2 linked regions of the Orrella dioscoreae genome follow. The protein of the gene in region 1 interacts with the protein of each later gene in a pairwise test. Links are inferred from orthologs where the notes say so. Each region holds a gene or a part of one and is shown on either strand. Other genes may lie near its edges.

Region 1 (14,647 bases):
CCTGAATCCGCGCGGCGAGCATCCTTTCCTGATTTCCTGGGAAGACCTGCCCAGCCGCAACCATGAAGCGGGCCGACGCGGCAGCGAGATCCTGGATCCGGTGACCGGCGAGTTCAGCTTCGAGGCGGAAGGCCGCGCGACGGGCGGGGGCGGCCTGCTCTACCGCATGCACTACATCCTGCACTACATGCCTTACCAGACCGGCATCGCGCTGGTCGGCGCATGCACGATGCTGATGTTCCTGGCGATCCTGTCGGGCGTCATCACGCACAAGAAGATATTCACCGACTTCTTCACCTTCAGGCCCGGCAAGGGCCAGCGCTCGTGGCTCGACGCGCACAACGTGGTCAGCGTGATGTCCCTGCCGTTCTTCCTGATGATCACCTATACAGGCCTGATGTTCTTCGCCTTCGACTACATGCCCGCCGCGCGCGACGTGGTCTATGGCAGCACGCAGGCGGATCGCCAGGCGTATTTCCGCGAGGCATTTCCGCGCGACACGGGTCCGCACGATCCGATGGTCCGTCCCGCTGCCAACGTGGCCGAGCTCGTGGCGCGTGCAGAGGCCGAATGGGGCGTGGGCAAGGTGGCGGGAGTGAGAATGGCGCGCCCGCAGGGCGAGCCTGCCTATGTGGATGTCACGCGCGTGGTCGACGGCCGGCTCCTGGTCTACGTGGCGGACCGCCTGCGCTACAGCGCCGAGGACGGCCGTCCGCTGGCCCACGACGACAGGCGGTCGAACACCCAGAACGTCCGCGACGTGATGTTCAGCCTGCACGAGGGCCTTTTCGCCAACTGGTGGTTGCGCTGGCTCTATGTCGTCATGGGCCTGATGGGCTGCGCCGTCATCGGCACCGGGCTGGTTATGTGGACCGTCAAGCGCCGCACGCAGCACCAGAAGAAGCACGGGCCTTCGCGCCTGGATGCGGCGGGCCTGCGCGTCGTGGAAGTGCTGAACGCCGGGACGCTGGTGGGCCTGCCCCTGGCCGTGGCCGCCTATTTCTGGGCGAACCGGCTGTTGCCGGTCTCGCTGGGCAGCCGGCCCGACTGGGAGGCGCATTGCATGTTCCTGGCGTGGGGCTGGAGCTTCCTGTATGCCTCGTTGCGGCCGCTCAAGCGCGCCTGGCTGGAACTGCTGTGGCTCACCGTGGCGGCGTATGCCTTGCTGCCGGTGCTCAATGCGCTGACGACCCAACGCCACCTGGGCGTGACGCTGCCCCATGGCGACTGGGGCCTGGCAGGCTTCGACCTGTCCATGCTGGGCCTGGCGGCCATCTTCGCGTACATCGCCCACAAATTGCGCCGGCGCTGGCTGGGTGCGGTGGCGCAGGCTCGCCCGGCAGCCGGCGCCGTCCCTGTCACCGCCCGGGAGTCGACGACATGAGCGCCGTGACGGCTCGCTATCGCCTCCTGGTGCTCTCGCGCATCGTCGTGGCGGCGCTCGGTGGTTACGCGCTGGCCTCGGCCATGGCGGTGTTGCTGGCGCTGGCGTGGCCCTTGCCGCGTGCCGAAGCCGTCATGGCGTCCACCCTGCTCAGCTTTGTCTGGTATGCCGTGGCGGTGATCTGGGTGTTCAGCGTGCGCAGCGTGCTGCGCGCCTGGATCGGCATCCTGGGCGTCACCGCCGTGTTGTCCCTGCTGTGCTGGCTGTTGTCGGGGAGCGCGCCATGATGCTCAACCTGTCGGTGGCGCTGATCGCGCTGGCCGGATTCGTCTGCCTGGCCCTGGCCGCCGAGCGCCAAGGTGAGCAGCTGCTGGGCCGGGTGCCGCTGCCCGCGTTCAGGCGGGGGTGCCGCACGGCGGGCTGGCTCTTGCTGGGAGCCGCCCTGCTCATCTGCCTGGAAGGATGGGGTGACACGATCGGCGGCGTTGCCTGGGTGGCCTGGATTGGCGTCGTCTCCGCCTTGCTGGTGTTCGCGTTGCCGCGCTGGACCGAGAAACCTGCGCGGCCACTTCCCATCGAGGCATCGGCGCCGCTTTCCGCAAGGCGTCGCTGGGTGGCCGTGGTCGTGTTGTGCGCGGTGCCGGTATTGTTCGGCATCGCGCTGGCGCAGGCGCCGGTCAAGCCGGTGTTGCGCGACGACGCCTTGCATGGCGAGATCGGGCCCTGGACGTTCAGCCTGGCCGAAGCAGACCTGGACGCGCCGCAGATGATCCTGGGCGAAACGCCGTTCAAGAAGTACCAGTTGCGCTTCTGCGAGGCCTGCGATGCGCAGATCCGTGCCGCTTACCTGAAGGTGCACAAGCCGCGCTCCTTGCGCGGCGCGGGCATCACGTTCGGCGGCGCGCGTTGGGATCGCAGCGTCGAGATCCAGCTGCCCTCGCGCGGCGGGCCCGAGACCGAGGTCTGGCTGACGGTGGAGGGCAAGGACGGGTCCGTGCACCAGCGCGGCTGGCGCATGGACGAGATCTCACCCGCCACCGCGCGCTGGTACGCCCAGCGCTAGGGCAGGGCAACAGACCCCCACGCCGCGCCTTCGGCTTGCTGCCCCCCGAGGGGGCGCCTTTTGCCTTGGGACGGCCCGGCGGCAAAGGGACCGTCAGAACGGCTCGTCCAGCCCTGCCTGCACCTGCTCGGCCGCGCGCAGCACGGCGCGCGCCTTGGCTTCGGTTTCCAGCCATTCCTTTTCGGGATCCGAATCGGCCACGATGCCGGCGGCCGCCTGCACATACAGCATGCCGTTCTTGATGACGCCCGTGCGGATGGCGATGGCCACGTCCATTTCGCCGCCGTAGCTGAGATAGCCCGCCGCGCCGCCATAGATGCCGCGGCGCACGGGTTCCAGTTCGTCGATGAGTTCCATGGCGCGGACCTTGGGCGCGCCCGTCAGCGTGCCCGCCGGGAAGGTGGCGCGCAGCACGTCCATGCTGCTCATGCCCGGCAGCAGCGTGCCGTTCACGTTGGACACGAGATGCATCACGTGCGAGTAGCGCTCGATGACCATGGTGTCGGTGACTTCCACCGTGCCGGTGCGCGCCACGCGGCCGACGTCGTTGCGGGCCAGGTCGATCAGCATCACGTGTTCGGCGCGTTCCTTGGGATCGGCCAGCAGTTCTTCCGCCAGCGCCGCGTCTTCCTCGGGTGTGCCGCCGCGCTTGCGGGTGCCGGCCAGCGGGCGGATGGTGACCCGGCTGGCCGCCTCGCCCTCGACGGTGGAGACGGCTTCCTGGCGCACCAGGATCTCGGGCGAGGCGCCCACCACCTGGAAGTCGCCGAAGTTCCAGAAGTACATGTAGGGCGAGGGGTTCAGCGAGCGCAGCGCGCGATACAGCGACAGCGGCGCATCGCTGAAGGGCTTGGCGATGACCTGTCCCACCTGCACCTGCATCAGGTCGCCCGCGGCGATGTATTCCTTGGCGCGGCGCACGGCGGCCAGGTAGTCGTCCTTCTTGAAGTCGCGGCGTGCCTCGGTCTGCACGCTGGCGTGGCTGTAGGGGATGTCCACCGGCTTGCGCAGTTGCGCGCGCAGCGCCTTCAGGCGTTGCTGGGCCTGGGCATAGGCCTCGGGCTGGCTGGGATCGGCATACACCATCAGGTAGGTGCGGCCCGCCAGGTTGTCGACGATGACGAGTTCGTCGACGTGCATCAGCATGATGTCGGGCGTGCCCTCGTCCATGCCGGCGGGGAAGGGCTTGACCGCCGGTCCCAGGCGCGGCTCGATGTGGCGCACGGTGTCATAGCCGAAGTAGCCGGCCAGGCCGCCCGCGAAGCGCGGCATGCCGGGGCGCAGCGCCACCTTGAAGCGTTGCTGGTATTGCTCGATGAAGGCAAGCGGATCGCCCTCGTGGGTTTCGGCGACCTTGCCGTCGCGCAGCAGTTCCGTCTTGGTGCCATGGGCGCGGATGACGGTGCGCGCGGGCAGGCCGATGAAGGAGTAGCGGCCGAAGCGTTCGCCGCCCACCACCGATTCCATCAGGCAGCTCATGCGGCCGCCTTGCGGGCCGGCGTGGGCCAGCTTCAGGTAGATGGCCAGCGGGGTGTCGAGGTCGGCGTAGGTTTCCGCCACCAGCGGGATGCGGTTGTAGCCTTGGGCGGCAAGGGCCTTGAATTCGATTTCGGTCATGGGAAGCGTCTCTCGGTTCTGCCTGATGTTCTTGAAAGTGCCGCCCCGCCGCTACCCGATCCATGCTGCCCCCGGGCTGGCCGAGGCGGCATAAAAAAGCCCGGCCATTTCTGGGTCCGGGCGGGCGACTTGCGGGTTACTGCTGGCGGCCTGTGCGCGGTAAGGCGCGCGGCCGGTGCGTGATCACCACCCGGACGACGAACGCCACCAGCGCCAACGGGCGCTGATGACGGTCTGGAGTCGGGTGGCGGTCATGGATACGAGGGTTATGGGTGTCAGGATGCCGGCACGGCGCTGGGATCAGCGGCCCAGCGCGCGGCGTCCAGGAGCGAGGCAACTATACCATCGACGTCCAGCGTCCGGACGTCGCGGCCTTCGTTGTAGCCATACGGCACGGCCAGCACGCGGCAGCCCGCCGCGCGGGCGGCCACGGCATCGTTGATGGAGTCGCCGATGGCCAGGCTGCGCCCGGGCGTGACGCCCAGCCGTTCGCACGCGTGCAGCAGCGGCATGGGGTCGGGTTTCTTTTTCGCGCAGGTGTCGCCGCAGACGACCACCTGGAAGAAGCCCGCCAGCCCGGTGCGCGCCAGCAGCGGCTCGGTGAATTCGGTGGGCTTGTTGGTGACCACGGCCAGGGCGATGCCCTGGTCGCGCAGCGCCTTCAGGCCGTCCAGCACGCCGTCGTAGACCTGGGCCTTGTCGCCGTTGACCAGGTGGTAGTGATGGCGGAACGAGGCCAGGCCGCGCTGCATCAGGTCCTCGTCGACCTCGCCGCCGTCCAGGTTGGCGGCCAGCGTGCGGCGCACGAGGTTCTCGATGCCCTTGCCGACGAAGGTGGCCAGCACGTCTTCCCGCAGCGGCGCTTCGCCCAGGTCCACGCGCATGGCGTTGGCGGCGAAAGCCAGGTCGGGGATGGTGTCGAGCAGGGTGCCGTCCAGGTCGATCAGGGCGGCGTCGAAGGCGCGTCCGGCGGTGTGTTGAACCTCAGCCACGGCTGGCTTCTCCTTGGGCGATCTGTTGGCGCATGGCGTCGATGACGCCGCGATAGTCGGGCTTGCCGAAGATGGCCGAGCCCGCCACGAAGGCATCGGCGCCGGCGGCGCGGATCTCGGCGATGTTGTCCACCTTCACGCCGCCATCGACTTCCAGGCGGATGGGCTGGCCGCCCTCGGCCGTCCAGGCGTCGATGCGCGCGCGGGCGGCGCGCAGCTTGGGCAGCGCCGAGGGCAGGAAGCCCTGTCCGCCGAAGCCGGGATTGACTGACATCAACAGAATCATGTCCAGCTTGTCCATCACGTGGTCCATCCAGTCCAGCGGCATGGCCGGGTTGAACACCAGGCCTGCCTTGCAGCCGTGATCGCGGATGAGGGCCAGCGTACGGTCCACGTGACGGGATGCATCCGGGTGGAACGTGATCATGTTGGCGCCCGCCTTGGCGAACTCGGGAATCAGCGCGTCCACCGGCTCGACCATGAGGTGCACGTCGATGGGCACCTGCACGTGCGGGCGGATGGCCGCACAGACCATGGGGCCGATGGTCAGATTGGGAACGTAATGGTTGTCCATGACGTCAAAATGAATCCAGTCGGCGCCAGCGTCGACGACGGCGCGGACTTCCTCGCCCAGGCGGGCGAAGTCGGCCGAGAGGATGCTGGGGGCGATGACGGCAGGCGGGAGGGAGGAAATGTCGGACATGTGGGCGGGCAGGGGCGAAGGCATAATGTGCCATTATTGCAGTTCGGCGCCGGGCCTGCGCCCGGCCCCGGGCGTGATTACCGGATCCAAGGCCAGTGAAATCCTACGACCTCACCGTTACCGTGACGCCCCGCTATGTCTCCGACCAATCGGACCCGGCCCAGCGGCAGTATGTGTTCGCCTATACGGTGCGCATCACCAACACGGGCGAACGGCCGGCGCAGGTCATCGCGCGGCACTGGATCATCACCGATGGCGAACAGCGCCAGCAGGAAGTGCGCGGCCTGGGCGTGGTGGGGCAGCAGCCGCTGCTCGCGCCCGGCGAAACCTTCGAATACACCAGCGGCTGTCCGCTCCCCACCCCGGTGGGCACGATGCGCGGCGCCTATCACTGCGTGGGCGAGAACGGCATTCCGTTCGACGTACCGATCTCCGAATTCGTGCTGGCCATGCCTCGCACGCTGCATTGAGTGTCTATGAAATCTGGCGGGTCTCGTAATCCAATCCTCGGCGGCGCAAGCGTGCGCCGCGCGTTCTGTGTCCTGGCAGGTGTCGTATTGGCGGGTTGCGCCTCGCCGCCGGCGCCGGACGACACGGCGCCCAGCGTGCCGGGCATGCCGGGCGCCAAGCCGCTGCCGGCGGAGGGTCCCTTGACCGTGCCGCCCCTGTCGCGCCTGCCCGACACCACGCCGCGCAAGCTGGCCGGCGGTTTCACCCAGGCCACCTGGCGTGATCTGCCGGGCTGGGACGCCGACAACCTGGAACAGGTCTGGGAGGGCTTCCTGCGCAACTGCCGCGGCCTGATGCGGCCCACGGGCGGCTCGCTGACGGCGCCCGCGCGCGCCGCGCCGCGCGACTGGCAGCCCGTCTGCGCCATTGCCGCCGATCCGGCGCGCGCGCCGGCGGCCGGCGACACCGCCGCCGTGCGCCAGTTCCTGCAGACCTATCTGCAGCCCTGGCGCGTGCTGGGCGCCGATGGCAAGCCGGCCGCCAACACCGTCACGGGCTACTACGAACCCCTGGTGCGCGGTTCCCGCGAGCAGGGCGGCAAATACCAATGGCCTTTGTATGCCGTGCCCAAGGACCTGCTGGTCATCGACCTGGGCGGGCTGTATCCGGAACTGGCCGGCAAGCGGGTGCGCGGCAAGCTGCAAGGCCGCCGTGTCGTGCCCTACGACACGCGGGAACAGATCAACGCGGGGGCCGAGAAGCCCGCCGTCCTGGCCTGGATCGACGATCCGGTAGACGCCTTCTTCCTGCAGATCCAGGGCTCGGGCCGCGTGGCGTTGACGGGCGGGCCGGGCGCGGGCGACACGATCCGCCTGGCGTACGCCGATCACAACGGCCATCCGTATGGCTCGGTGGGCAAGTGGCTGGCCGACAAGGGCGAGCTGCCCCTGGCCCAGACCTCCATGCAGAACATCCGCCTGTGGGCCCAGCGCAATCCGGGCCGCGTGAATGAAATGCTGAACGTGAACCCCGCGATGGTGTTCTTCAGCGAGGAAGCCATTACCGACCCCAGCGCGGGCCCGCGCGGCGCCTATGGCGTGCCGTTGACCGAGGCGCGCTCGGTGGCCGTCGACGCGTCCTTCGTGCCGCTGGGCACGCCGGTGTTCCTGGCCACCACCCGCCCTGCTTCGCAAACCGCCATGAACCGCCTGGTGTTCGCACAGGACACGGGCGCGGCCATCAAGGGCGCGGCGCGCACGGACTTCTACTGGGGCTATGGCGACGCGGCCGGGGAACAGGCCGGTCGCATGAAGCAGCGCGGCCAGATGTGGGTGTTGTGGCCCAAGGCGGCGGGCCAGCCGAAAGCGCGATGAGCCAATCCGACATCGTCGTCTGCGGCTCGGGCATCGTCGGCCTGGCTTGCGCCCTGGCGCTGGCGCGACGCGGCCAGTCGGTCAGCCTGCTGGGCCCGCGCGTGCCGGTGCCCCCTGCCGGCGCGCTGTATCACCCGCGCGTCTACGCCATCTCGGCGGCCAGCCAGCGTTTCCTGGCGGGCTTGGGCGTCTGGGACAGCCTGCCCGCCGCGCGCATGGCCGAGGTGCAGGCCATGGACGTCCGCGGCGACGCGGGCGGCCAGGTCGTGCTGCATGCCTGGCAGGGCACGCGCGCGCAGCTGGCCTGGATCATGGAGTCGGGCGAGATCGAGCGCGTCCTGGCGCAGGCCGTGCAGATCTATGGCATTCCCTGGCGCGACGAGCGTTGCGTGGGAGTTGAAAATGGCGAGCTGCTGACCGAGTCCGGCGTGCGCCTGCGCCCGGCCCTGACCGTGGCGGCCGATGGCGCGCAATCCCGCCTGCGCGCCGCCGCGGGCGTGGCAGTGCGTTCGCGTTCGTATGAGGCCGTGGGCCTGGTCACCCACCTGGACGCCCAGCGCCCGCATGGCGGCACGGCCTACCAATGGTTCCGCGAGGACGGTGTGCTTGCCCTGCTGCCCATGCCCGACACCGAGCAGGGGCCGCAGGTGTCCATGGTCTGGTCCATGAAGACGCCGTTGGCGCGCGCGCTGCAGGGCCTGCCGGCCGAGGCGCAGACGCAGGCGCTCATCGAGAAGCTGGGCGCGGCCACGGGCGGGGTGCTGGGCGCCTTGCGCCCGCGCCAGCCCATGCACGGTTTCGACCTGACGCTGGCCACCACGGATATGATCGGGGAGCGCTTCGCGCTGGTCGGCGACGCCGCCCACCGGCTGCATCCCCTGGCGGGGCAGGGACTGAACCTTGGCCTGTCCGACGTCGAGGCGCTGGTGCGGGCCGTGGCGGACCGCGAGTCCTATCGTTCCGCTGGCGATCCGCAAGTGCTGCGGCGCTACCGGCGTGCGCGGGCCGAGCCCGTGTTCGCCATGAAGTTCGCCACCGACGGCCTGCACCGTCTGTTCGATACGCCCGCCGCGCCGGTGGCGTGGTTGCGCAATACGGGCATGCAGGTCATCGAGCGGCTGCCTTTCGTCAAACGGCAATTGATTGCCCGCGCTTCGGAGTCATGATGCAAGTCTTTTCACTGGCCACCTTCCGCCGTGTCGCCGCGCTGGCGCTGTTGTCCGTCGGCCTGGCCATCGGCGCCGCGCAGGCGCAGTCCACCGCGCCGCTGTCCGCGGCCGGGCAGGCGGCCGTCGATGACGTCATCAGCAAGGCTGCCGATGACGCGGCCGACGCGGCCATCGCCGCCAACGTCCACGAGCGCTTCGTGTCGCGCTTTCCCGGCGCGCCGGTTACCGACGTGCGCGCCACGCCCTACGGCCTTTATGAAGTGAACCTGGGCGGCGACCTGGTCTACACCGACGAGGCCGTGCGCTTCGTGCTGGACGGCACGCTCATCGACGCGGAAACGCGCCGTGACGTGACCCGCGCGCGCAAGGAGGAACTGAGCCGCATCGCCTTCGACGACCTGCCGCTGGCGCTTGCGCTCAAGCAGGTCAAGGGCAAGGGCGAGCGCCGCATCGCCATCTTCGAGGATCCCAACTGCGGCTATTGCAAGCAGTTCCGCCGCACGCTGGAAGAGGTCGACAACCTGACCGTGCACACCTTCCTGCTGCCCATCCTGTCGCCCGATTCGCACGTGAAGGTGCGTGACGTCTGGTGCAGCAAGTCGCGCGAGAAGACCTGGGACGACTGGATGCTGCGCGGCAAGGTGCCGCCCGCCGCCACCTGCGACGACGTGGGTGGCGAGGTGGTGGCCCTGGCGCAGAAACTGATGGTGCGCGGTACGCCCGCGATCTTCTTCGACGACGGCTCGCGCGCCAATGGCGCGTTGTCGCTGGACGCCTTCAAGACGCGCCTGGACGCCGCCGCGCAGGCCGCGCCCAAGGCCGACGCCCGCAAATAAATAATCCCATTTCCGCCTGAAGGCACTTCCCCTTTCCTGGGGCGTCGATCCGGCGCCCCCTCCCTGACCTCAAAGAGTCCTGCCATGCGTCTCATCCTTGCCATCCTGTTGCCCTGGTTCCAGTTCTTCACCATCGGGCGGCCGTTCGCGGGCATCATCTGCCTGATCCTGCAGATCACGCTGATCGGCTGGATCCCCGCCGCGATCTGGTCCGTGTACGCGCTGAGCCAATACAAGACCGACCAGAAGATCGAGCGCGCGATGTCCGGCCGCCAGTAGGTGGCCGTCGGCGTGTGAACGCCAGCAAGCCCATGCGAGCCGGGGCAGGTGCCCGTGCCCGCATGCAGGGCGGCGCAGACCGCCAGATCGAGGAGCCGCCATGAAGATTGCCGTCCTGGATGATTACCTGAACGTTGCCCGCGGCCTGGCCGATTGGGGCGGCCTGGCCGAGGCCGAGGTCGTCTTTTTCGATGCGCCGCTGCCCGCGGATGACGCGGCGCGCGCCAAGGCGCTGGCGGGCTTCGACGTGATCGTCGCGATGCGCGAGCGCACGCCCTTCGACGCGGGCCTGCTGTCCCGGCTGCCCGCGCTGCGCCTGCTGGTGACCACGGGCCTGCGCAACAATGCCATCGACATGGCGGCCTGCCGTGCGCAGGACGTCGTGGTCTCGGGCGCGCCCGGCCATCCCGACAGCGTGGGCGCCACGGCCGAGCTGACCTGGGCATTGATCCTGGCCCTGTTCAAGAACGTGCCGGCCGAAGCGGCGAACATGCGCGCCGGCCTCTGGCAGACGGCCATTCCCGCCAGCGTGGCGGGCAAGCGGCTTGGCCTGGTCGGGCTGGGCAACCTGGGCCAGCGCGTGGCCCGCGTGGGGCAGGCCTTCGGCATGGACGTGGTGGCCTGGAGCCCCAACCTGACGGACGCGCGTGCCGCGCAGGCGGGCGTGCAGCGCGTGGACAAGCAGGCGCTCTTCACCTCCTCCGACGTGGTCTCCCTGCACCTGGTGCTGAGCGAGCGCACGGCCGGCGTCGTCGATGCCGAGGCGCTGGCGGCCATGAAGCCCTCTGCGTATCTCGTCAACACCGCGCGCGCGGGACTGGCCGACCACGACGCGCTGGTGCGCGCGCTTACCGGCAGGCTCATCGCGGGCGCCGGGCTGGATGTGTATCCGCAGGAGCCGCTGGCCGCCGATGACCCGCTGCGCCGCCTGGACAACGTGGTGCTGACGCCGCACCTGGGCTATGTCACGCCTTCCAACTTCGTGGCCTTCTATGGCAATGCCGTCGCCGCCATCGCCGCCTGGCGCCGGGGCGAGCCCATCCATGTGCTGAACGCCGCGTAAACCCCCATGCGCGATGCCCGCGCTGCCGCCGTTGACCGGCAGTGGCAGCGGCGGATCGCGTTCGCCCGGTATAGTCCCGCTGACACCCTGCTTAAAGAAGACCCAGAGATCGCCATGCCTCCCGTGCTTCCCGCCTTCCTCGTCGCCCGCTGGTTGTTGCTGCTGATCCTGCTGGCGGGCGTGTATTTCTTTGGCGGCTTCCTGGTCCCCGTGCTGGCCGCGCTCATCGTGGGCCTGGCCAGCTGGCCGCTCTACCAGCGCTGGCTGCGGGCCTGCGGTGGCCGCAACATCCTGGCCGCCAGCGTCGCCATCACGGTGGTCATCGTGGTGGCCGTGGTGCCGCTGTCGATGGCCCTGTCCTATGCCATCAAGGAGGCCAGCAACGCCATCGCCTGGCTGCTGGCCGCCAACCGCGACGGCGTGGCCGTGCCGAACTGGATCCTGGCGCTGCCGATGGTGGGCGAGCGCATCGCGCCTTACTGGAACGAGTACCTGGGCCATCCCCACGCGCTGGGCGACTGGGTGCAGGCCGTCAGCGGCCAGCACCTGGGCAACATCTACCGGGTGGTGCTGTCCCTGACGGGCAATGCCTTCAGCCTGGCGCTGAACGTGCTGTTCCTGCTCATCACGCTCTTCTTCGTCTACAAGGACGGCGACCGTATCGTGGCGCAGCTGGATCTCCTGGGCGAGCGCATCCTGCCCAAGCGCTGGCAGCGTTTCTCGCGCATGGTGCCGGCCACCGTCAGCTCCACCGTCACCGGCATGGGCCTCATCGCCATCGGCGAAGGCGTGGTGCTGGGCCTGGCCTACTGGATCGCCGGCGTGCCGTCGCCCGTGCTGCTGGGCGTCATCACCGGTTTCATGGCGCTCATCCCCGGCGGCGCGCCCCTGTCCTTCACGCTGGTCTCGCTGTACCTGGTGGGGTCCGAGCAACTGGTGGCGGGCGTGGCGCTCTTCGTGTGGGGCACGGTAGAACTCTTCATCGTCGACAAGACCCTGCGGCCCAAGCTGGTGGGCGGACCCGTCAAGCTGCCGTTCCTGCCGACGTTCTTCGGCCTGGTGGGCGGAGTGAAGACCATGGGCATCGTCGGCCTGTTCGTGGGGCCGGTGCTGATGGCCCTGCTGGTCGCCGTCTGGCGCGAATGGCTGTTGGACGTGAAGACCAATTCCGATGCGCACCGTCTGGAATCGGCGGAAGGCGACGGGCAGGTGTCCCTCGTCGAGGGCGGACCTCGCAACGAGGACAGGCGCTAGGCGCCGCAAGGGGCGCCCCAGGGGGCTTATTTCCGGCAATGATAATTGTTATCATTGCCGGATTCTGGCGCTGATCCTCAGGGCCAACAGCCAGTCCGCGCGCCGCGATGCATGCCCCCGCTCCCGACCTATCCCGCCACGAGGCGACCGAGACGCTTTACGTCCAGCATCATCGCTGGCTGGCGAACTGGTTGCGGCGCCGCATGCACGGCGATGACCAGGCCGCCGACCTGGCGCAGGATACCTTCCTGAAGCTCCTGGACGCGCGCGAGACGCCCACCTTGCGCGAACCCCGGGCGTTCCTGGCCACCATCGCGCGGCGCGTGCTGGCCAACCACTATCGCCGCCAGGCCATCGAAGAGGCCTACCTCGACAGCCTCGCCTCCCAGCCCGATCTGCATGCCCCCAGCCCGGAGACCCGTGCCTTGGTGCTGGAGGCGCTGTGCCAGATCGACCAGGCGCTGGACGGGCTTCCCGCCCCCGTGCGTCGCGCGTTCCTGCTGGCGCAGCTCGAAGGCCTGGGCTATGCGGAGATCGCCTGCCAGCTGGGTGTCACGACGCGAACCGTCGGCAACTACATGGCGCGCGCCGCGGCGCAGTGCTTCTTCGCACTGGAAGCCTGAGATGGCCGCTCATTGCAGGTGCCGCGCGCATGACTAGGATGGGGCCGCGGGCGGGGGGAGAACCCCTGGCCGAAGGGGTGGCGCGCGAGGCCGCGCACTGGTTTTCGCTCTGGCGCTCGGAATGCATGACCGACATCCAGCGCGAGGCCTGGCAACGCTGGCGCGCCGCGCATCCTGATCATGAGCGCGCCTGGCTGCATATCGAGGCGGTGACCGCGAGACTCACGGGCTTGCCCGCAAGCGCGGCAATGACCGCGTTGCAGGCAGGCAGCCAGGCGGGCCGGCGCCGTTTCTTCAAGTCGATGGCGATCCTCGCCATGGTGGGTGGGGGATCGGCAGTGGTGGCAACGCGAGGTGATTGGCGCGCCTGGTCGGCGGACCACGCCACGGCGGTCGGCGAGCGCAGGGCCTGGCACTTGCCGGATGGCACCACGGTACTTGCCGATACCGACAGTGCCTTCGACGTGAGGCTGGAGCCCGCGTGGCGGACGCTGGTGCTGTATCGTGGGGAAATCCTCGTCACCACGGGGCATGACGGCCCCGGTGCCGATCGGCCGTTGCGGGTGCTGACACCCGTCGGGCACGCGCGTGCGCTGGGCACCCGGCTGGCCGTCAGGCGCCTGCCAGGGCAGGCGCGCGTGTCGGTGTTCGAGGGCGCGGTGGCCCTGGCGCCGCGCCGGAATGCGGAGGCGGGCCGGGTCCTGCATGCGGGAGAGTCCGCCACGTTCGGAGACGACTGGGTGGAGGATGGCAGTGCGGTGGGCACGTCGCAACCGGCATGGGCGCGTGGCGAGCTGGCCGCCGACGATATGGCGTTGGGCGACTTCCTGGCGGAACTGGGCCGTTATCGCCGCGGCGTGCTTGGCTGTGATCCGGACGTGGCGGACTTGCGGCTGTCGGGCTTGTTTCCGCTGGACGACACCGACAGGGTATTGCAAGCCGTCGTGCGCCTGCTGCCGGTGCGGCTGCGCATGCGCACCCCCTATTGGGTCACGGTGGTTTCCCGTTGACCGTCCTGGCAAAAGGATTTTCCGGTTTTCCGTTTTCGCGTGACCTCCCTTTCGAACCAGTCCAACAAGAAAGGGAATCCATGCAAACGTGCACGCAGCAGGTCGTCCAGCCAGAGACCGGATCGAAGGTAAAACAGGGAGGGGAACGGATGCGCGGTGGCGTGCTGGCAGCGCTGCTGGCCATGGCGCCGTTGCTGGCGGCCCTGCCCGCGGCGCCTGCCGGCGCGCAGACCGCGTCCTCGCCGGCCAGGCAGTCGTATTCCATTGCGCCGGGTTCTCTGGCGGCCTCCTTGCAGGCCGCAGCCAGCCGAGGGCAGGTCATGTTGAGCTTCGCGCCGCGGCTGGCCGAAGGCCGCCAGAGCCCAGGCCTGCAAGGTGTCTACACGGTCCAGGAAGCCTTTGCCGCGTTGCTGGCAGGGAGCGGGCTGGAGGCCGTCGACACGGGCGTGGGCGGCTACCAGCTGCGCGAGCGGCCCAATCCCCCGCCTGGCGTCTCCACCTTGTCGCCGGTACGGGTGGAGGCCGGCCTGGGCGGTCCGCTGGGGCCCGACATCGGGTATGCCGCAACCCGCACGGCCACGGGCAGCAAGACCGCGACGCGCCTGGCCGAGATTCCGCAGTCCATCTCGGTGGTGACGGCAAAGGAGATCCGCGACCGTGGCGCGCAGAGCGTGGTGCAGGCCATCCAGTACACGCCTGGCGTGCAGGTGAACAATTTCGGCGGCAACGAGATCCGCAATGACTGGATCGTGCTGCGCGGCTTCGATGCCAAACTCACGGGCGATTATCGCGACGGGCTCAGCCAGATGCCCTACGACCAGATCCGCGCAC
Region 2 (14,641 bases), 3.0 Mb from region 1 along the record:
CCAGACCGACTTCATCCGCGCCTGCGCGGCCAGCGGCAAGCCGGTCAACATCAAGAAGGGCCAGTTCCTGGCGCCGCAAGACATGAAGCAGGTGGCCATCAAGGCGCGCGAGGCCTCGCTGGCCAGCGGCAACGACGGCCGCAACATCATGGTCTGCGAGCGCGGGGCGTCCTTCGGCTACAACAACCTGGTGTCGGACATGCGGTCGCTCGCCATCATGCGCGACACCGGCTGTCCGGTGGTGTTCGACGCCACCCACTCGGTGCAGCTGCCGGGCGGGCAGGGCACGTCCTCGGGCGGCCAGCGCGAATTCGTGCCGGTGCTGGCGCGCGCGGCCGTGGCCGTGGGCGTGGCGGGTCTCTTCATGGAAACCCACCCGAACCCCCGCGAGGCCATGTCCGACGGCCCGAACGCCGTGCCGCTGGACAAGATCGAAGCCCTGCTGGAGACGCTCGTGGCGCTGGATGCGGCGACCAAGCGAGCGGGCTTCATCGAAAACGCTTTCAACTGAAGGAGCCGCCTTGAGCGCCTATCTCATCGCCGACGTCTCGGTGAGCAACCCGCAGCAGTATGAAGACTACAAGCGACTGTCGTCGCAGGCGATGGCCGAGCATGGCGCCAAGGTGCTGGTGCGCGGCGGCCAGACCCAGCACCTGGAAGGGCGCGAACCGGGCCGCACCGTGCTGCTGGAGTTTCCGAACGTCGAGGCGGCGCAGGCCTTCTACGAGTCCGAGACCTACCGCGCCGCCCGCCAGGCACGCGAGGGCGCGGCCGTCATGAATATGTTCATCGTTCAAGGGATCTGAAGATCATGAGTGCAATTGTCGACATCATCGGCCGCGAAATCCTCGATTCGCGCGGCAACCCCACCGTCGAATGCGACGTGCTGCTGGAGTCCGGCGCCATGGGCCGCGCGGCCGTGCCCTCGGGCGCGTCCACCGGCGCGCGCGAAGCCATCGAGCTGCGCGACGGCGACAAGGCCCGCTACCTGGGCAAGGGCGTGCTGCGCGCCGTGGAAAACCTGAACACCGAAGTGTCCGAAGCCCTGATGGGCCTGGATGCCCAGGAACAGACCTTCGTCGACCGCACCCTGATCGAGCTGGACGGCACGGAAAGCAAGGAACGCCTGGGCGCCAACGCGCTGCTGGCCGCCAGCATGGCCGTCGCCCGAGCGGCGGCCGACGAGTCCGGCCTGTCGCTGTACCGCTACTTCGGCGGCAGCGGCGCCATGAGCATGCCCGTGCCGATGATGAACGTCATCAACGGCGGCGCGCACGCCAACAACACGCTGGACATGCAGGAGTTCATGATCCTGCCGATCGGCGCGACCAGCTTCCGCGAGTCGCTGCGCATGGGCGCCGAAGTGTTCCACGCCCTGAAGAAACTGATCCACGACCAGGGCATGTCCACCGCCGTGGGCGACGAAGGCGGCTTCGCCCCCAACGTGGCCAACCACGAAGCGGCCATCCAGCTGATCCTGCGCGCCATCGAGAACGCCGGCTATGAAGCCGGCTCGCAGATCGCCCTGGGCCTGGACTGCGCCAGCTCGGAATTCTTCCGTGACGGCAAGTACCACCTGGCCGGCGAAGGCGGCGTGTCGCTGTCGGCTCAGGAGTTCACCAACCTGCTGGCCACCTGGTGCGACAAGTACCCGATCATCTCGATCGAGGACGGCATGGCCGAGAACGACTGGGAAGGCTGGAAGCTCCTGACCGACCAACTGGGCAAGCGCGTCCAGCTGGTGGGCGACGACCTCTTCGTCACCAACACCAAGATCCTGAAGCAGGGCATCGACCAGGGCGTGGCCAACTCGATCCTCATCAAGATCAACCAGATCGGCACGCTGACCGAAACCTTCGCCGCCATCGAGCTGGCCAAGCGTTCGGGCTACACCGCCGTGGTCTCGCACCGTTCGGGCGAAACCGAGGACTCCACCATCGCCGACATCGCCGTGGCCACCAACGCCATGCAGATCAAGACGGGTTCGCTGTCGCGTTCGGACCGCATGGCGAAGTACAACCAGCTGCTGCGCATCGAGGAAGAGCTGGCCGAAGTCGCCCACTACCCCGGCCGCGAAGCCTTCTACAACCTCCGCTGACCCCTCACGTGATGCTCGCTCCAATCCAGGGCGCAGCGGAGCCGGCTTTGCCGGTCCACCAGCGCCGCCCCCCTGGGGGGGAGGCGCGCAGCGCCTCGGGGGGGCGCTAAACCATGCGTTTGCTATTCCTGGTCCTGGCTGCCCTGTTGTGCCTTATCCAGTACCCATTGTGGCTGGGCAAGGGCGGCTGGTTCACGGTCTGGGACCTGCAGGGCCAGGTGGCGGCGCAGCGCGAGGTCAATGACGGCTTGCGTACGCGCAATGCGGCGCTGGACGCCGAAGTGCGCGATCTCAGCGACGGCACCGAAGCCGTCGAGGAGCGCGCACGCGGCGAACTGGGCATGATGCGCGACGGCGAAGCCTTCGTGCAGATCCTGCCGCCGGGCGTGGCGCCCCCCCAGATCACGGCGCCGCCGCCGCCGAAGAAACCTGGGGCTGCCGCGCCCCCTGCGCGCCAGGCGCCGCGATAGCAAACCCGCCTCTGGCGGGTTTTTTGCTGCAGGCCTGTCGTGGGTGTCGTGGCGAGGTTCAAGGCGCCATCACGATCTCTCCCTGTGCCTGCGACCAGTCTGCCGGCCACGTCGACAGGCTCTGCATCGTCAGCTGCAACTCCAGCACGATGGGCAGCAGGCCCGCGCGTGCCATGGCCTGGCCTTCGGCATCCCGCCGTTCCCTGCCCAAGGCCCGTGCCAGCGCGCCCAGGCCGGGCGTGAGCGGCGCATGCAGGTAACGCAGTCGCAGATGCAGCACCGCGGCGTCGAAGACGGTGTCGCCCGAGCGGGGCCCCCGGCCGCCGGGCCAGCGTTGCCGATGCGCCGCGTGGCGTTCAGGCAGGTAGTCCGGCGACAGCGCGTCCACCGGGGCGGCGTGGAAACCGCCGCTGCGATTGCCACCGTTGAAGTCCAGGAAATGCGCGCGGCGCGGCGACAGGATGTCGATGCGCCAGGCCGGCAGGCCAGCGGCCTGCGCACGCCGGACATGCGCCTGGCGCAGCCGGGCGCGTGCGCCGGTCGGGGAGGCCGTGGCATAGAGCGGCAGCAAGCCGGTCTCGAAGGCATCCGCCATGCTGCCCGGCGCCAGCCCCGCCGTGCTGCCGGCACGCGCCGCTTCCAGCAGCGCCACGCCCAGCAGTTGCCGCGTCCGGTGCCAATGCGCGGTCTCCAGTGCGGCCAGGGCAAGCCCGAGCAGCACGGTGGCCGCGACCGTGAACTCGATCATGGCCGCGCCATGCGAGGCAGGAGGAAGGGAGGGGAGCGGGCGCATGACGGACAGTCTGCGCAAGGCCTGGTCCCGCGTCGATGCGGGCTTGCCGCGACGGATGTTCGTGCGCGGGCGGCGTCAGGACGAGCTTGCGGCGCCAGGCGCGCCGCCCGGCGTCATCCGCGCGTCAGTGCAGCGTCGGCGTGCCGCTGCCGTCTTCGGCGGGCTTCAGCGGGTCGCCCAGGAACAGTTCCGCGCAGTCCACCGGATCGAAGGAATAGGGCTTGCCGCAGAAGTCGCAGGTGACGTCGACCTTGCCGCGTTCTTCCAGGATGGATTCGACTTCCTTGGCGCCCAGCATGCGCAGCATGTCGGCCACCTTCTGCTTCGAGCACGGGCAATGCCAGCGCACGGGCAGCGGCTCGAAGGCCAGCAGGCTTTCTTCCCAGAAGAGGCGGCGGATGATGGTGTCGCTGTCGGTCGACAGCAGTTCCTCGGCCTTCAGCGTGCCCGCCAGGTGACAGGCGCGGTCCCAGGCGTCCAGGTCGTTGCTGGCCAGTTGCGTGTCGGTGCCGTGGCCACCTTCGCCGGGCAGGCGCTGCAGCAGCACGCCGGTGGCCTTGGCGTCGTCGGCCGCCAGCCACAGGCGGGTGTCCAGCTGCTCGGAGGCCAGCATGTAGTGCTCCAGCACCTCGGCCACGGTCTCGCCTTCCAGCGGCACCACGCCCTGGTAGGCGGTCTGGCCCGGCAGCTTGTCGCGCGGGTCCAGCACGACGATGAAGCGGCCCTTGCCATGCGTGTTCAGCAGGCTTTGCAGCGTGCCGTCCTCGGGCAGTTCATGGTCTTCGCGCAGCTTCACGGTGGCGCGCAGGCTCAGGTCGCCGCGGCATTCCACCACCAGCAGGGAGATCGGGCCGTCGCCGTGCATCTGCAGCACCAGCGAGCCGTCCAGCTTCAGGTTGCCGGCCAGCAGCGTGGCGGCGGCCACCAGTTCGCCCAGCAGCTTGCGCACGGTGGGCGGATACTGGACGTGCGACTGGGCATGACGCCAGGTGTCGCGCAACTCGGCGATCTGCACCTTCACCTGGCGGTCTTCGAAGAGGTATTTCTTGAGCGTATCGGTCATGGGAGGATGTTAGCCGATCCGCCTGCGGCCACTCCCCCGATGAGCCCTCAGCCGATGCGCTTGAGCTGCTGGCGGTATTCCCGGCCGCGCTCGACGTAATGCCGGGTGTTCTTGTGCATGTTGGCGATCTCGTCGGCGGACAGCTCGCGCACGACCTTGCCGATGCCGATGACCAGCGAGTTGTCGGGAATCTCGCGGCCTTCCGGCACGATGGCGCCCGCGCCGATGAGGCAGTTGCGGCCGATCACCGCGCCGTTCAGCACGATGGCCTGCATGCCGATCAGGGCGCCATCCTGGATGGTGCAGCCGTGCAGCATGGCCTGGTGGCCCACCGTCACGTGCTTGCCCACGGTCAGGGGCGAGCCCTTGTCCACGTGCAGCACGCTCGATTCCTGGATGTTGCTGCCTTCGCCGATCACGATGGGCTCGTTGTCGCCGCGGATGGTGACTTGCGACCAGATGCTCACGCCCGCACAGAGCGTGACGTCGCCGATGATGTCGGCCGATTCGAAGACGAAGCTGTCTTCATGGATGGTGGGGGTCTGCGCGTTCAGTTGATAGATGGCCATGTCTCGTGGTCTGCCGCGTGGCCGCGGTCTGGAAGGGGAAAGGAGAAGCCGGCCCGGGGAGGCCGGCTGCGTGGCCGGCAGGGGCTGCCGGCGAGGGGCGATCAGGTTGGCGTGCTAGTGGTCAGCGGGGGGAGGCCGGCGGGCAGGCCTGCACGGCCTTGCTCGCGCAGGCGCAGCACCCGGCGCTGCACCTTGCCGGTGGCGGTCATGGGCAGGGCGTCGAGGTACTCGATGTCCTTGGGGTACTGGTACGGCGCGAGCCGCGTGCGCACGTGCGCCTGCAGCAGCTCGGTCAGCTCGGCCGGGTCGCGCTGGGCATAGTCGGGGGTCAGCACGACATAGGCCTTCACCACGTTGCCGCGCTCGGCATCGGGCTTGGGCACCACGGCGGCATTGGCGACCGCAGGGTGGTCGATCAGGCAATTCTCGATTTCACCCGGCCCCACCCGATAGCCCGAGGTCTTGAAGACGTCGTCGGCGCGGCCGGCGTACCAGAAGTAGCCGTCCGCATCGATGCTGGCGAGGTCGCCCGTGCGGCACCAGTCGCCCGAGAACTTGGCCTGGGTGGCGGGCTCGTTGCGCCAGTAGCCCAGGAACAGGATGGGGTCGGGATGGCCGTGGATGTCGTGGCGGTTCAGCGCGATCTCGCCGACCTCGCCCGTCTTCACGGGCTGGCCCAGCTCGTCGAGCACCGCGACCTGGTGGCCCGGATAGGCGCGGCCCATGCTGCCCGCGCGTGCGGGCCACTTCTGGCCGCTGTTGCCGATCAGGTAGTTCATCTCGGTCTGGCCGAACATCTCGTTGGGCGTGATGCCCAGCGCGTCCCGGCACCAGTTGAAGACCGCCTCGCCCACGCTCTCGCCCGCGCTCATGATGCTGCGCAAGGCCAGGCGGTACTGCGCGCGCGGTTCGGGCACGGCCTTCATCATCATCTTCAGCGCGGTGGGGAAGAGGAAGGTGTTGGTGACGCGGTAGCGTTCCAGGATCTCGAAGGCGCGCTCGGGGGTGAAGCGGCCACGCGCGCCGACGATGGGCGTGCCGAAATAGAGGCTGGGCAGCAGCGCGTCCATCAGGCCGCCGGTCCAGGCCCAGTCCGCGGGCGACCAGAAGACGTCGCCCGGCTGCGGGAACCAGTCCTGCGAGGCCACGAAGCCGGGCAGGTTGCCGATCAGCACCGCGTGCGGCAGCAGGGCGCCCTTGGGCGCGCCGGTGGTGCCGGAGGTATAGAGCAGGATGGCGGGATCCGAGGCGCGGGTATTGGCCGGGCGGAAATGCGGCAGTTGGCGCGCCAGCAGCGAGCGCCACGGCAGGATGTGTTCGTCCTTGACGTCGATGCCGATGATCTGGCGCACGGCGGGGCAACGGTCGGCGGCGGCCAGCAGGTTGGCGCAGGAGCTGTCGTCCACGATGGCGACGCGCGCTTCCGAGTCGCGCAGGCGCTGCTCCAGGGCATCGGGACCGAACAAGGGGGACAGCGGCAGGACGACGGCGCCCACGCTGTGGATGGCGATGTGGGCGACGACGGTTTCGGGGCGCTGCCCCAGCGCGACCGCCACGCGGTCGCCACGGCCCACGCCCATGCGGACCAGGCCGTTGGCGAGCTGGTTGGCGGTTTCGGCCAGGCGGGCGTAAGTCCAGACTTCCCGGTTGCCGGCTTCGTCCTCGATGTAGAGGGCAATGCGGCGGGCGTCCAACGAACTGTCGGCCCAGCGATGACAGCAGGCCTGGGCGATATTGAAGGCCGGCGGCACCAGCCAGCGAAACGAGTGGTAGAGCGCCTGGTATTGGTCGGTCATGGCCCTGTGCAGCAGCGCGGGTTACACCTTGCGGAGGTCACGGGCACGAGCCGGGCGCCAAGGCCAGGGCCGGCGCCCGCGCCGACGTTCTTTCAAGGTGCAAGCATGACCCAGGAGGCCGCTAACTGCAAGAACGCGGCTCAGCTTCCCGCATTGTCTAAGGGTTTGTACGGATGCTTGCCGTGGCGGCGCAGCGAGGACGGCAGCGCGGGCAGGGCCAGCGGGCGCGGCGTGTGGGGCCGAGCCGCCTGCTGGCGCCCCAGGCGTTCCACCGGCACGTGCGACCAATCCAGCAATTCCAGCTTGCCATCGTGGTGTTCGGCCAGGGCCGACAGGCTTTCCACCCAGTCGCCGTCGTTGCAATACAGCACGCCCTCGACCTCGCGGATCTCGGGGCGGTGGATGTGGCCGCAGACCACGCCGTCCAGGCCGCGCTCGCGGGCGGAGCCCGCCAGCGCCTGCTCGAAGTCGGTCATGAAGGCCACGGCGTTCTTGACCTTGTGCTTCAGGTATTGCGACAGGGACCAATAGGGCAGGCCACGGCGGCGGCGCAAGGCGTTGTAGTGGTTATTCAGCCACAGCGCGAAGGTGTAGAGCCGGTCTCCCACGTGGGCCAGCCACTTGCCGTGCTGGATCACGTGATCGAACTGGTCGCCGTGCAGCACCAGCAGGCGCCTGCCATCGGCGGTCTGGTGGATTTCCTCGTCCTGGATCTCGATGTCGCCGAAAGCGTAGCCGATGAAGTCCCGGGCGAATTCGTCGTGGTTGCCGGGGATGAAGACCACCCGGGTGCCGTGGCGCGCCATGCGCAGGATCTTCTGCACGACGTCGTTGTGCGAGCTGGGCCAGTGCCAGCTGCGGCGCAGCGCCCAGCCATCGACGATGTCGCCGACCAGATACAGGGTCTTGGCCTGGTTGTGCTCCAGGAAATCGAGCAGGAAGTCCGCCTTGCACCCGGAGGTACCCAGGTGGATGTCGGAGATCCAGAGCGTGCGCCAGTGGGTGATCTTGGGGGAGGTCACGATGGCTTCCTGTAGTGGGGGCTTGTCCACTATGGAACCATTTTGCGGTGACCACCCTGTGACCGAGCGGTGACGGGCTTATGACAGGGACCCCGGGAGGGCGTCCCCGCAAGGCGGCATCAGGCTGCGGCGGGGACCGCGGGCTGGGTGCTGACCAGGCGCGTGCCGGCCAGCCTGTCATGCAGGAATTGCCCGCCGTCGCGGCCGCCCCACGTGCCCAGGAAGTTCATGAACGGGGTGAAGACGATGAGGCTGTTGGCCGAGGCCCAGCCCGTGCTGGCCGACAGGGCCCAGACGCCGGCGGCGGCCGCCAGCGGCAGCACCCACATGAGCACGTAGCGCAACACCAGCCGGCCCAGGCCGGGGATGGCGCCGCGCGCATCCACCAGGCGGATGTGCCAGGTCTTCATGGGCAGGGTCTGCCCGCCCATGCGCCAGCACAGCAGGAAGTAGGCGCCGATGGCCAGGAACACCATGGCCTGGCGGGCGTGGCGCAGCGTCAGGCCGTGCCGGCTCTGGGTCAGCGTATCGAAGAGATAGGTGGCAAGGAACACCACGGCGAAGAGCAGCACGCCTTCGTACATCATGCAGGCGAAGCGGCGCAGGCGCCCGGGCACGGGGGCGGTGGCATCGAGGATGGGGGCGGTCTGGCTCATGATGGGGACGTATTATCCCGGAAAACCGCCGCCTGGCCTTGCGCTTTCCTTGCGCTGGCGCAGGACTTCAAGGCGAGGCGGGGGCGGGCTGGTCCGCCCCCGCCTCGGCCCAATCCGCCGGCAAGGCATTGCCGGCCAGCGTCGAGACGAAGGCCGCCGTGCGCGGGTGGGTCGAGGCCTGGAACAACTGCCGCGGCGTGCCGGCCTCGACCAGCGCGCCGTTCTCCAGGAAGGCCACCTGCTGCGAAATGGCGGCGGCCAGGCGCAGGTCGTGCGTGGCCATCAGCATGGTCATGCCTTCGGCCGCCAGCGCGCGCAGCACGTCGACGACTTCACCGGCCAGGGTCGGATCCAGCGCCGAGGTCGGTTCATCGCACAACAGCACGCGCGGCGAGGGCGCCAACGCGCGGGCGATGGCGACGCGCTGCTGCTGGCCACCCGAGAGCGTGGCGGGCCAGGCATCTGCCTTGGCGGCCATGCCGACCTTCTCCAGCAGCTGCATGGCGCGTTCGCGGGCCTGGGCGCGGCGCCATTTCTGCACGGTGACCAGGCCTTCCATGACGTTTTCCAGCGCGGTCCGGTGCGGGAACAGCTGGAAGTTCTGGAACACCATGCCGGTCTGGCGGCGGACCTGTTGCAGCGTCTCGGCCGGCAGCCGCGCGCCGGTGAACGACACCGACACCTCGCCCAGTTGCAGGGCGCCGCGCTCCGGCACTTCCAGCAGGTTCACGCAGCGCAGCAGCGTGCTCTTGCCGCTGCCCGAGGGCCCGATCAGCGAGGTGACGCTGCCTTCGGGAATGGCCAGGTCGACGCCGTGCAGCACGGTGTTGCCGTCGAACTGCTTGACGATGCCTTGCAGTCCGATCATCGCAACTTCCCGGCGAAGGTGGCGTGCTGGCCGTAGCGCCGCTCCAGCCGTGTCTGCGCGGCCGACAGCACCGAACTGAACAGCAGGTAGATCAGCGCCGCCAGGACATACAGCACCAGCGGTTCATAGGTGACGGCCGCGATGCGCTGGGCCTGCTGGAAGATTTCGGGCACGGTCAGCACCGCAGCCAGCGAGGTGTCCTTGACCAGCGAGATGAAGGAGTTGGCCAACGGCGGCACGGCCACGCGCGCGGCCTGCGGCAGCACCGTGCGCCGCATGGCCTGGCCGCGTGACATGCTGAGCGAATAGGCGGCTTCCCACTGGCCCTTGGGGATGGATTCGATGGCCGCCCGGATCACTTCCGAGTTGTAGGCGCCCACGTTCAGCGTGAAGCCGATCAGCGCGGCGGGTAGCGGATCCAGCACGATGCCCACGCTGGGCAGACCGTAGAAAATCACGAAGAGCTGCACCAGCAGCGGCGTGCCGCGGATCAGCCAGACGTAGAAGCGCACCAGCTGGACCAGTGGCCAGGGGCCGAACAGCCGGATCAGCGCGACCAAGAAGGCCAGGGCCAGTCCGGCGGCGAAGGACAGGAGGGAAAGAGGAACGGTGAATTCCAGTCCTGCCTGCAGCAATGGCCAGAAGGAATCTGCCATCAGCTGCAGCCAGGCCGGCACCACCGATGTCACGGTGTCGGTCGGCATGCGGGGCGGGCGCTACCTGCTTGGGTAAGGGCTTGCGGCAGGGGAAGTCTTATTGCGTCGAGACGTCGACGCCGAAATACGTTTCCGAGATCTTCTTGTAGGTGCCGTCGGCGCGGATGTCCTTCAGGGCCTTGTTGATGGCGTCGCGCAGTTCGGGGTTGTTCTTGCGCAGCAGCACGCCCGAGGCGTTCACGTCCTTGCCGGAAGCATAGGCCACGGCCTGCACCGGCGCATTCGGTTTCTGCTTCTTGAAGTCCAGGTAGGACAGCTTGTCGTTGACGGTGGCGTCCACGCGGCGCGACAGCAGCAGGTCCACCGATTCGTTGAAACCCTGCACCGGCACGATCTCGGCGCCGTAGGACTGCGCGAGCTTGCCGAAATTGCTGGTCAGCGTGTTGGCCGAGCGCTTGCCCTTCAGGTCCTCGAAGGTCTTGATGCTGGTGTTGTCGTTGCGCACCACCAGCGCGGCGGGCGAGGTGATGTAGGCGTCGGAAAAGTCGTACTTGGCCTGGCGGGCTTCGGTGATGCCGACCTGGTTGATGACCGCGTCGTAGCGCTTCACATCCAGCCCGGCGATCAGGCCGTCCCATTTGCCTTCGACGAATTCGGCTTTCACGCCCAGGCGTTCGGCGATCGCGCGGCCGATCTCGACGTCGAAGCCGGTGAGCTTGCCGTCCTGATGGAAGCTGAAGGGGGCATAAGTGCCCTCGGTGCCGATCTTGATCACGCCGGCCTTGCGGATATCGTTCAGGCCCGACTGGGCATGGGCCACGCCCAGGGCGGCAAGCTGAAGGAGGCCGGCGGCCAGCACGCTGCGGAAGGAAAGGGAAATCATCGCGAGGCTCCGAAAAGGGCGGCTGCCCGGGAAAGGATGCGCTCACTGTAGCAATGGCCCATTCTGCCAACAACGACGATTTTCAGTTGGTTTAATTTCTATAAGTTATTAGTGAATGTGCTCGGGCGGCAGAAAAAAGCGAAAAAAAAGCCCATCGAAACCGATGGGCTTAAAAAGGGGCCTTGGCAGCCCCCAAGGGGAAAAACGGCTCACTGCAATAACGCTTACTGCAAGAATTCTGTACTGCGGAATACTTTAAGACCTTTGTCAGACGGCAGGTAGCGTTGTTTCGCTTGGTCACTGCATGCACCGTGTCGAGGCGTGCCGTGGACCCCTCCGTCTGGAAAACAGCGCACTGATGCTGTCGTCTAGGGTTAACCCGAATTATAGGGATAACCCTTTTGGAACGCAATCTTTTGGTGCGTCGCAGCGCGACGTTGCACCGTGACAACGAATTCATGCACCATCTTTGTGCCGATTGCTGCCTTCGACCAGGTCGAAGGCGAACAGGCGGCAGTCCAGCGCGCCATTGTGCACGGGCGTGCGGCGGTGGGCCTTCAGCCGCAAGGCCTGCGGGAATTTCAGGTCGCTGGTGATGACGTTCAGGTGCCAGCCGGCATAGTGGCGCTTCAGTTGCGCGGCCCACTCCGGCCACAGCGTTTCCTGCGCGTGCATGTCCAGGCGTTCGCCATAGGGCGGATTGGTCACGATCCAGCCGCTGTCGGCGGGCGGCTGGGCCGTGCGCGCGTCACCCACCTCGAAGCGGATGGTCTCGGCCGACAGCCAGGCGCGCTCGGCGTTGCGTTGCGCGGCGGCAATGGCGGCAGGGTCGCGGTCGATGCCCACGAGCGGCGCCTCCAGCTGCGGCAGCACATTCGCCCGCGCTTCCTGGCGCAGGCGATCCCAGGCGCGGCTGTCATGGTCGCGCAGCCGCTCGAAACCGAAAGGACGCGAAATGCCGGGCGGCACGCCCAGGGCGATCCAGGCGGCTTCGATGAGGATCGTGCCGCTGCCGCAGAACGGATCCATGAGCGGCGCGGCCGGGTCCCAGCCAGCCAGCGCCAGGAGGCCGGCGGCCAGGTTCTCGCGCAATGGGGCTTCGCCCTTGTCCAGGCGCCAGCCGCGCTTGAAGAGCGATTCGCCCGAGGTGTCCAGGTAGAGCGTGGCGGTCTCGGCGGTCAGGAAGAGATGCACGCGCGCGTCGGGGCGCACGGTGTCGATGCTGGGACGCTCGCCTTCGCGGTCACGCAGGCGGTCGCAGATGCCGTCCTTGGCGCGCAGGTTGCAGAACTGCAGGCTCTTCATGGGGCTGCGGATGGCCGAGGTGTCCACGCGCAGCGTGTGCTCGGGCCCGAACCAGCGTTCCCAGGGCGTGGCGCGAGCCAGTTCCAGGATGTCGTCCTCGTGCTGGATCGGCGCGTGCGCCACCTGCACCAGCACGCGCGTGGCCAGGCGCGAATACAGGTTGGCGCGTTCGACGCCGGTCCAGTCCGCGGTGAAGCGGGCGCCGGCGCGGTCCGCCTGCGCATCCTCGAAGCCCAGGGCCTGCAGCTCGATGGTCAGCGCCTCTTCCATGCCTTGGGGGCAGGGAGCGAAGACGGTGTAGCGCTCGCTGTCGTCGCGGGCACGAACGGCGGCGTGCGCACGCGGTGCCGGGCGCGGCGCCGGCCGGGCGTCCTGGGTTGCCTCGTCTTCCAGGAGGTCATCCCAGGACGCGGCAACGGGCGCATCGTCGTGCACCCGGGCGGGACGGGGGCCGGCACCCGTCCCGCCAGCAGGGCGCGTGTCGCGGCGCGTTTCGCGCTGTCCGTCACGCTGCATGTTGCGCAGCGGCCTGCCGCCTTCGCGCGGCGCGCGCGTGGGGGGGCCGGCGGAAGCGGCGTCGCTGCGGCGCGGGGCGGGCGTGTCGTCCGCGCGCCGTGCCGATGACTGTTCCTTCACGCGCACCTGCTGCGCGACCTGGCGCGCGCGCGCGCCGGTCCGCTTGCGCGGGCCGTCATCGTCGCTGGCCGGGGTGGCGCTGCGTTTGACGGTTTTCAGCGACAGCGTTTTGCGCGGAGGATCCGCATCTTGGGAGGACATGGGCAGGACTCGAAAAAATGACGAACCGCGCGCGCGGTCCGGACAGAATCAATCAGAACGGCTTGACGACCACGAGCGCCACGATGGCCAGCAACAGCAGGACCGGCAACTCGTTGAACCAGCGGTAGAAAACATGCGAACGGGTGTTGGCGCCGCGCTCGAACTTGCGCAGCAGCACGCCACAGCCGTGGTGATAGCCGATCAGCACCAGAACCAGCGTGAGCTTGGCGTGCATCCAGCCATTGCCAGCGCCCATGCCGATGCCATAGCCGGCAAACAGCCACAGGCCGAACAGCACGGCCGGAATCGCCAGGATCGTGGTGAAGCGATAGAGGCGGCGGGCCATGCCCAGCAAACAGGACTGCACCGCCGGGTCGCCCTGCTGCGCCAGGTTCACGAAGATGCGCGGCAGATAGAACAGGCCGGCGAACCAGGACGTCACGAAGACGATGTGCAGCGTTTTGACCCAGAACATGGCGGTCCTTCGATATCAGCTAGGCGAAGCCCGGATTGTAGAGCGTCGCCAGGACCGAGGTCCGCCTGCGTGCGCCGCGCCGGCGTGGCGCGGCATCCGGCGCGTCAGGCCGGCTGGGGCGTGGCGCCCACGATGCGTCCGCTGATGCGGGCGGCATTGGCGAAATGGGCCTCGAAGGTGTCGCCGACGGCCACCGGATGGATGCCGGTGCTGGCGCCGGTCGAGATCCAGTCGCCCGCCTTCAGGGCGATGCGGCGGTCCGCCAGGGTGTTGATGAGGAACAGCAGCGCCGAGACCGGGCCGCCGGGGATGCGGGCCGCGTCGCCGGCGCCCGCTTCCTGGCCGTTGATGGAAATGCGGGTCGTCCAGTTTTCCAGCGGCTGCGAGAAGAAATCCTTCAGCTCGTCGCCGACCACCAGCCCGGCGTTGTTGCCGAAATCACTGATGACGGCGCCAGGCCCCAGCGGGCTCAGGTTCTTCAGCGGGCTGCCGGCCAGTTCGATGGCGGCGTGCACGCCGCCCACGTAGTCGCCGATCTCGGCAGGGCGTTCGAAGTGCATGCCGACCGGCACCGGCTTGGCGATGCGGATGGCGAACTCCACTTCCACGGCGGCATAGCCGCCTTCCACCACGGGCACCTGGGCGCTGTCGGTCTGCCAGACGTTGCCGGCCAGCACGGGACCGACCAGGCGCTCGGCGGGGAATTGTTCACGCCATTGCGGCTGCACCGCGGCCACTTTCCAGCCGCCGACGGGGCCGGGCCAGGCGGCCAGCGCCACGTCCTGGATGTGGTACGCGGCCGCCAGCGTGGCCGGCGTCACGTCACCGGGATAGGCGGCCAGGGCGGTGGCACTGAGGCGGCCCTGGCGGAAGGCTGCGGCGATCTGTTCGGCGGTGAGCGGATTGCGGGCGTCGGCGGTCATGGAGGCGGCTTGTCTCGTCGGTTGTAGTGGAGGGGCGTAGCAGCAGCGTGGCGCCAGGGCATTGTTACACAGGGCCGCGCGCCTCGCCACGCTGGCGCCGGACGCGCCGCCAGAGCCAGCCGTACAGCACCGCGTTCAGCGTGACGACGCCCACGCCCAGGCCCACCTGCACGGTGCGCGTCAGGCCTTGCGGATAGATCGCGGCCAGCAGGTAGTGTTCGATGAATCCGCCCGAGTATCCGGCCTGGCCCGCCTGCGCACGCAGGTCGTTCTCCAGCGGCGTGAGC

The links.
Region 2: the proteins of rpe (region 1) and eno interact in binary tests that used the Escherichia coli proteins (3 or more experiments, as listed by UniProt). The link is inferred for Orrella dioscoreae from one-to-one orthologs.

What each region holds. Positions count from the first base shown.
Region 1 is NZ_LT907988.1:4,627,905-4,642,551, reverse strand. Bases 3,917-6,876 are described here. They hold rpe (ribulose-phosphate 3-epimerase), read right to left. Parts: upstream 5,784-6,876; coding sequence 5,049-5,783; downstream 3,917-5,048. Other genes in these bases: mltA (murein transglycosylase A), read left to right, coding at 6,281-6,876; apaG (Co2+/Mg2+ efflux protein ApaG), read left to right, coding at 5,855-6,229; ODI_RS21230 (phosphoglycolate phosphatase), read right to left, coding at 4,340-5,056; trpE (anthranilate synthase component I), read right to left, coding at 3,917-4,064. In the rest of the region: ODI_RS21250 (PepSY-associated TM helix domain-containing protein), read left to right, coding at 1-1,384; ODI_RS21245 (DUF3649 domain-containing protein), read left to right, coding at 1,381-1,671; ODI_RS21240 (DUF3325 domain-containing protein), read left to right, coding at 1,668-2,447; more of trpE, read right to left, coding at 2,541-3,916; more of mltA, read left to right, coding at 6,877-7,582; ODI_RS21210 (UbiH/UbiF family hydroxylase), read left to right, coding at 7,579-8,748; ODI_RS21205 (DsbC family protein), read left to right, coding at 8,745-9,587; ODI_RS21200 (YqaE/Pmp3 family membrane protein), read left to right, coding at 9,672-9,866; ODI_RS21195 (D-2-hydroxyacid dehydrogenase family protein), read left to right, coding at 9,967-10,929; ODI_RS21190 (AI-2E family transporter), read left to right, coding at 11,044-12,183; ODI_RS21185 (sigma-70 family RNA polymerase sigma factor), read left to right, coding at 12,291-12,806; ODI_RS21180 (FecR domain-containing protein), read left to right, coding at 12,836-13,816; ODI_RS21175 (TonB-dependent siderophore receptor), read left to right, coding at 13,897-14,647. UniProt on the Escherichia coli protein: Catalyzes the reversible epimerization of D-ribulose 5-phosphate to D-xylulose 5-phosphate.
Region 2 is NZ_LT907988.1:1,602,636-1,617,276, forward strand. Bases 1-2,954 are described here. They hold eno (phosphopyruvate hydratase), read left to right. Parts: upstream 1-811; coding sequence 812-2,098; downstream 2,099-2,954. Other genes in these bases: kdsA (3-deoxy-8-phosphooctulonate synthase), read left to right, coding at 1-511; ODI_RS07445 (DUF1330 domain-containing protein), read left to right, coding at 522-806; ftsB (cell division protein FtsB), read left to right, coding at 2,212-2,568; ODI_RS07460 (hypothetical protein), read right to left, coding at 2,627-2,954. In the rest of the region: more of ODI_RS07460, read right to left, coding at 2,955-3,361; Hsp33 family molecular chaperone HslO, read right to left, coding at 3,486-4,424; ODI_RS07470 (gamma carbonic anhydrase family protein), read right to left, coding at 4,472-4,993; ODI_RS07475 (acyl-CoA synthetase), read right to left, coding at 5,095-6,789; ODI_RS07480 (UDP-2,3-diacylglucosamine diphosphatase), read right to left, coding at 6,930-7,841; ODI_RS07485 (RDD family protein), read right to left, coding at 7,931-8,467; ODI_RS07490 (amino acid ABC transporter ATP-binding protein), read right to left, coding at 8,535-9,335; ODI_RS07495 (amino acid ABC transporter permease), read right to left, coding at 9,332-10,012; ODI_RS07500 (amino acid ABC transporter substrate-binding protein), read right to left, coding at 10,089-10,874; ODI_RS07505 (THUMP domain-containing protein), read right to left, coding at 11,331-12,956; ODI_RS07510 (CopD family protein), read right to left, coding at 13,009-13,431; ODI_RS07515 (2-keto-4-pentenoate hydratase), read right to left, coding at 13,536-14,354; ODI_RS07520 (DUF2784 domain-containing protein), read right to left, coding at 14,419-14,641. UniProt on the Escherichia coli protein: Catalyzes the reversible conversion of 2-phosphoglycerate (2-PG) into phosphoenolpyruvate (PEP). It is essential for the degradation of carbohydrates via glycolysis.